Regions from separate parts of the Halomonas sp. KX33721 genome, predicted to be linked through region 1. Evidence: predicted binding sites of a transcription regulator. Region 1 holds the regulator's gene; each other region holds the start of a gene.
The links. Region 1 encodes sigma-54, which starts transcription at its own class of promoters, with help from an activator protein. Its sites were predicted from a motif close to TGGCACNNNNNTTGCTNT; they were not measured.

Region 1 (2,244 bases):
ACGCCACATTGGTGTATTGATCACCGACCATAACGTTCGTGAAACGCTGGATATTTGTGATATTGCCTACATTGTTGGCGACGGTCACATCATTGCCAGTGGAAACGCCCAGGAAATCCTCAACAACCAGAAGGTTCGAGATGTCTATTTAGGCGCTGATTTCCGCCTTTAAACAGTGACCTGCAGAAGCATTTCTTTTAGTGGCATGCTTATTGCACTTGCACCAAGCCATAACTCACTCTAGGGTGGAGCTTTCTGATTAACGAGTGGTTCTCAGATGGTCATGAAAGCTTCTCTCCAATTGCGTATCGGCACACAGCTGACCATGACACCTCAGCTGCAGCAGGCTATCGCCCTGCTTCAGCTATCGACGCTGGACCTTCGTCAAGAAATTCAGCAAGCGCTAGATGCCAATCCCATGCTTGAGCAAGAAGATGAGTTTGGCGAGCAGGCTGTCAGTGAGCCTCAAGAGGCTGAGTGGTCCGAGAGCATCCCCAACGAACTCTCCGTCGACAGTGACTGGTCAGATACCTATCAAGACATAGGCAGCCTGGGTGGCAACAGTGAAGGCCCCGACTTCGAACGCCAAGCCGCTGGACAAAGCCTACATGGCCACCTGCTATGGCAACTGGCCATGACAGACTTTAGCCCGCGAGAATACGCCATCGCGGAAAGCCTGATTGATGCGCTGGATGCCAACGGCTATCTCACCCAGCCGCTTAATGACATTCGGGAAGGATTAAAAGCCCAAGGCCATGACAGCTTAAGCCAGCGGGAAGTGGAAAATACCCTGCTGCGCTTGCAGCAATTTGAGCCCACCGGCGTCTTTGCCCGAGACCTGCGTGAATGCCTGATGCTGCAACTCGCCTCACTACCTGAGGACACCCCTCTGCTAATGCCCGCCAAACGGCTGGTTCGCCAGTTTTTGGAAGCATTAGGCAAAGACGATATGCGGCTTCTCAAGCGCCGTTTAAGCCTTGATGACGAGCAGCTTGACGATGTCATCCGTTTAATTCGCAGCCTTGACCCACGCCCTGGGAGCACCTATGGCGTTACCGACGACAGCTACATCACCCCCGACCTAGTCGTTCGGCACGACAATGAAGGTTGGCATTTAGAGCTCAATCCAGAAGCACTACCACGCTTGCGTATACAGCCCGACTACGCCAGCTTGATCAAACGCGCAGACAAAAGCCAAGACAACCAGTTCCTCAAAGAGCACCTCCAAGAAGCCCGCTGGCTGATCAAAAGCTTATCGAGTCGCAATGACACGCTGCTACGAGTTGGGCGTGAAATTATTGCACGCCAAATTGGCTTTCTGGAGCATGGCGAAGAAGCAATGAAACCGCTGATTTTAGCGGATATTGCTGAAGCGGTAGAGATGCACGAATCCACCATATCTCGTGTGACCACGCAGAAATTTATTCACACGCCGCGGGGCGTTTTCGAGCTTAAGTACTTCTTCTCAAGCCAGGTAAGCGGCCAAGACGGCGGCGACAGCCACTCCAGCACAGCCATTCGCGCCCGCATCAAAAAGCTGATTCAGGATGAGCCCTCAGGAAAACCGCTCTCCGATAGCCGCTTGGTGACTCTGCTTGAAGAGGAGAGCATTAGCGTTGCACGGCGTACTGTCGCAAAATATCGGGAGTCAATGGGCATTCCCTCGTCAAGTGAGCGCCGCCGTTTACGCTAGTTAAGCGGTACGTATGAACAAACTCAACGCAAGGGCTTTGCAATAGCGTAAAAAGGGTTACAATCGAAGTACAGTCCGATGGATAAGGAGCACGTCAATGCAAGTAAACATCACTGGTCATCACGTTGAACTGACTGACGCCTTGCGCGACTACGTTAACGAAAAGCTGCAGCGCGTTGAACGCCACTACGACAACATTACCACGGTGCAAGTGACCTTATCTGTTGAGAAGGAGCGCCAGCAAGCAGCCTGCACACTGCACGCTGCCGGTGCAGACCTTCACGCCGAAGCGCTTGATAACGACATGTATGCCGCTATTGATGCGCTAGCAGACAAAATCGATCGTCAACTCGTTAAACATAAGGAAAAAGCACAAGCTCGCGCCCAGGGCGCTGGTGTGCGTTAACTCAATGACGTTGGAAACCATCCTCCCCCCGGAGCGCGTGCTTTATGACGTTCCCGGGGGCAGCAAAAAACGGGTGCTGGAGTTTTTCAGCACCTTTATCGCCCAAAATACACCCAGCCTAGATAGCCAAGAGGTGTTTAGCCGA
Region 2 (2,244 bases), on a different contig from region 1:
TCCTGGCCTTTGCCGTGGTGATGACTGCGTTCATCTACCCGGTGTCTGGCTACTGGACCTGGGGCGGCGGCTGGTTGTCTGAAGTGGGCTACTCTGACTACGCGGGTTCCGGCATTGTGCACATGGCCGGTGCCGCTGCAGCGTTGGCAGGTGTGCTGGTCCTGGGCCCCCGTAAGGGCAAGTATGGCAAAGACGGTTCTATCCACGCGATTCCGGGCGCCAACATGCCGCTGGCCACGCTGGGTACCTTCATCCTGTGGATGGGCTGGTTCGGTTTCAACGGTGGTTCTGAGCTGAAAATGTCCGATATCGGTTCAGCTAACAACGTTGCGCAAGTGTTCGTGAACACCAACGCAGCGGCTGCTGGTGGTGTCATCGCCGCGCTTATTCTAGCCAAGCTGTGGTTCCGCAAGGCGGACCTCACCATGGCGCTGAACGGTGCGCTGGCTGGCCTGGTCGCTATCACCGCTGACCCGCTTTCTCCTTCAGCGCTGGGTGCTGCCATTATTGGCGCAGTAGGTGGCCTGATTGTTGTCGCGGCTATCGTAACGTTGGACAAACTGAAGCTGGACGATCCGGTTGGTGCGATCTCCGTTCACGGTGTGGTCGGTATCTGGGGTGTGTTGGCAGTACCGCTGAATAATGGCGATGCTTCTTTCGGTGCACAGTTGATCGGTATCGTGGGCATCTTTGGCTGGGTCTTCATCGCAAGCTTAGTGGTATGGCTGGTGCTGAAAGCGATCATGGGTATCCGCGTTAGCGAAGAAGAAGAGTATGAAGGCGTCGATATCGCTGAGTGCGGTCTGGAAGCCTATCCCGAGTTTAGCGTTAAGAAATAAGCTTGCGCTAATCATGTGAGCTGGCGTGCTCCTTTTGGCCTCCCCGAGTGGGAGGCCTTTTTGTCCTTCACAGGTAGGTTGCACGCTGGTTGTTATGAGCTAGGTACATACGGGTTTTTTATTCTCCGCCCATGGCGGTGTATGCTTAACCGACTGGGTAACGGGCTTGGCTATGCAAGCGCCCCGCCAACCTTGATGGGTTATGACAACCGTTTAACAACGCTGTTTTGATAACAGTGGGCCACCAAGCTAGAGGATGTCGCAATGAAATTGATCTCAGCCATTATCAAGCCGTTCAAGCTTGATGACGTACGCGAATCGCTCTCTGATATCGGCGTGCAGGGCATTACGGTAACGGAAGTAAAAGGGTTTGGCCGTCAGAAGGGTCACACAGAACTCTACCGTGGCGCGGAGTACGTGGTGGATTTCCTGCCCAAGGTGAAGCTGGAAGTGGCCGTCGACGATGATATGGCCGAGCAGGTGATCGACGCGATTACTCAGGTCGCCAACACCGGTAAGATCGGTGACGGTAAAATCTTTGTGATGCCCCTTGAGCAGGTCATCCGTATTCGTACCGGCGAAACAGGTAAAGACGCTGTCTAACCACGGTGAATGGTAAGGCGTGAACAGTGAGTCGCGCTGAATCGACAAAGCCCCTGTGGATAATATCCACAGGGGCTTTGTGCATAAGGCGACGATGACACGGGCTACGATTTTCTATTCACCCTTCACCCTTCACCCTTCACCCTTCGAACGAGGCTCACTTCTCAACGAAGGCGCGTTCGATGACGTAGTCGCCCGGCTCGCCCATACGCGGGGAGATATTCAGGCCCAGCTCGTCGAGCAGCGCGCTGGTGTCGTCCAGCATTGCCGGGCTGCCGCAGATCATGGCGCGGTCTTGGCGCGGGTCAATCGGCGGTAGGCCGGTGTCTTCAAACAGCTTGCCGGTGCGAATATGGTCGGTCAGGCGACCCATGGTGTGAAACTCTTCGCGAGTCACCGTGGGGTAGTACACCAGCTTCTCGGCGATCTCTTCGCCCAGGTACTCGTGGGCGGGCAGCTCTTTGGTGATGAAGTCGGCGTAGGCCAGCTCAGAGACTTCACGCACGCCATGTACCAGCACCACTTTTTCAAAGCGCTCGTAGACTTCCGGGTCTTGGATCAGGCTCATAAACGGCGCCAAGCCAGTGCCGGTCGAGAGCATATACAGGTTGCGGCCCGGCAGCAGGTCGTCGCACACCAGTGTGCCGGTCGGCTTGCGGCTGACCATGATCTGGTCGCCCACTTTCAGGTGTTGCAGGCGCGAGGTGAGCGGGCCATCCGGCACCTTGATGCTGAAGAACTCAAGGTGATCTTCGTAGTTGGGGCTGGCGATGGAGTAAGCGCGCATCAGGGGTTTGCCGTC
Region 3 (2,244 bases), on a different contig from region 1:
ATGGCCGATACCCTTGAGGCCATTCAAGAGCGCGACAGCGTGCGCTGCGGCGTTAACGCGGCCCAGCCCGGCTTCTCATCGCTGGACGATAACGACCAATACCGCGGCCTGGACACCGATGTGTGCCGCGCCATTGCCGCTGCCGCGCTAGGTGATGCCAGCAAAGTCAATTTCGTACCGTTAGACTCGGTGGAACGTTTTGCCGCACTGCAGTCTGGCGAGGTGGACGTGCTCTCCCGCACCACCACCTGGACCTCCAGCCGCGACACCACCCTCGGGATGAACTTCACTGGCGTCAGCTACTACGACGGCCAGGCGTTTATGGTGGCCAGCGACCTCGGCGTACAGAGCGCCAAAGAACTGGATGGGGCGGCTATTTGCACTCAGTCAGGCACCACCAGCGAACTAAACCTTTCCGACTACTTCCGCATTAACAACATGACCTATGATGCGGTGGTGTTTGATTCACCTGAACAGTCGATTGCGGGCTTCGAAGCAGGCCGCTGCGATGTATTGAGCTCGGATGCCTCGCAGCTCTATGCCCAGCGCATTCAACTGGCCGACCCCAATATGGCCGTGGTGCTGCCGGAGATCATCTCCAAAGAGCCGCTGGGCCCCGCCGTGCGCCAAGGGGATGACCAGTGGTTCAACATCGTGAAGTGGTCGCTGTTTGCCATGCTGAACGCCGAAGAACTGGGCGTCAGCCAAGCCAACGTGGATGAGCAGCTCAGTTCAGACAATCCCGATGTGATGCGCCTGCTTGGACAAGATGGCGATTTTGGTGAAGCCATGGGCCTTTCGTCAGACTGGGCTTACCAAATCGTCAAACAGGTGGGTAACTATGCGGACATTTATGACCGCAACGTGGGCGCGGACTCTGATTTCAACATTGCGCGCGGCCTGAACGCTCTGTGGAAAGATGGCGGCATTCAGTACGCGCCACCTATTCGCTGACACGCTAGGTGACTAGCCACCGACCTCCGCCAGCGGCTGCGCACCAAAAAAGCGCAACGCGTAGCTGCTGGCCTACTTTTTTGCACCACTACCTTCGTCAAATCCGCTGATTTTACGTTGAAAAGCGCTGAATTTGACGGCATATCTTTCTTGGCACCTTCCTTGCTAGCTTTTAATGATGCATCACCATGCATAATGACATTAAATCGAGGAAGGGGAACAAACATGATTAATAAGAAACACCTGGTACTGCTCGCCTCAGCGGGTGCCATCTCCCTCGCCGGTATCGCCACCGCACAAGCCAATACGTTAGAAGATACCCGCGCGCGCGGTGCTGTACAGTGTGGCGTTAGCGACGGCCTACCAGGTTTTTCCGCCCCAGATGATAGCGGTAACTGGCAGGGCCTCGACGTTGACGTATGTCGCGCCGTTGCTGCAGCGGTACTGGGCGACGCGGATGCCGTCAACTACATCTCCCTGAATGCTGTTGAGCGTTTCACCGCGCTGCAGTCTGGCGAAGTGGATGTACTGTCCCGTAACACCACTTGGACCACTACCCGTGACACCACCTTGGGCCTGAACTTCACCGGCGTTACCTTCTACGACGGTATCGGCTTCATGGTGAACAAGGGTTTGGGTATTAGCAGCGCAGACGAACTCGATGGCGCCGCGATCTGTATCCAGTCTGGTACTACCACCGAGCTTAACGTCGCCGACTACTTCCGTGCCAATGGCATGGAGTTTGACCCCATCGTATTCGACACGTCTGAGCAAACCGTGGGCGGCTTCCAAGCTGGCCGCTGTGACGTGCTGACCTCCGACACTTCTCAGCTAGCGGCCTTACGCATCCAACTGGACGACCCCGCTTCTGCAATGATTCTGCCTGACATCATCTCCAAAGAGCCGCTGGGCCCAGTGGTACGTCAAGGCGACGATGAGTGGTTCAACATCGTAAAATGGTCGCTGTTCGCCATGATCAACGGTGAAGAGTATGGCATTACCAGCGAAAACGTTGACGAGATGCTCAACTCAGACAACCCGGATATTGCTCGCCTGCTGGGTCAGGACGGCAACTACGGTGAAGGTATGGGCTTAGAAGCCGACTGGGCTTACAACATTCTGAGTCAGGTAGGTAACTACGGCGAAAGCTTTGATCGCAACGTAGGCATGGGCTCACCGCTGGAAATTGAGCGTGGTATTAACGCTCTGTGGACCCAAGGCGGCATTCAGTACGCACCGCCGATTCGCTAAGCGTCTCGCTTGACCCCGGCCCGCCGCTCCCTCTTAACA

Region 2: glnK (P-II family nitrogen regulator) is a predicted target of sigma-54. The motif match lies at 918-935, and genes of this name have one in related genera.
Region 3: A3220_RS03125 (amino acid ABC transporter substrate-binding protein) is a predicted target of sigma-54. The motif match lies at 1,106-1,123, and genes of this name have one in related genera.

What each region holds. Positions count from the first base shown of each region.
Region 1 is NZ_LVIA01000012.1:24,556-26,799, reverse strand. Features, by position in the region: gene lptB (LPS export ABC transporter ATP-binding protein) at 1-172, shown strand, start outside; gene A3220_RS04245 (RNA polymerase factor sigma-54) at 278-1,693, shown strand; gene raiA (ribosome-associated translation inhibitor RaiA) at 1,791-2,099, shown strand; gene ptsN (PTS IIA-like nitrogen regulatory protein PtsN) at 2,104-2,244, shown strand, end outside.
Region 2 is NZ_LVIA01000008.1:65,000-67,243, forward strand. Features, by position in the region: gene A3220_RS03070 (ammonium transporter) at 1-839, shown strand, start outside; gene glnK (P-II family nitrogen regulator) at 1,104-1,442, shown strand; gene A3220_RS03080 (ferredoxin--NADP reductase) at 1,600-2,244, opposite strand, start outside.
Region 3 is NZ_LVIA01000008.1:75,401-77,644, reverse strand. Features, by position in the region: gene A3220_RS03130 (amino acid ABC transporter substrate-binding protein) at 1-954, shown strand, start outside; gene A3220_RS03125 (amino acid ABC transporter substrate-binding protein) at 1,180-2,205, shown strand.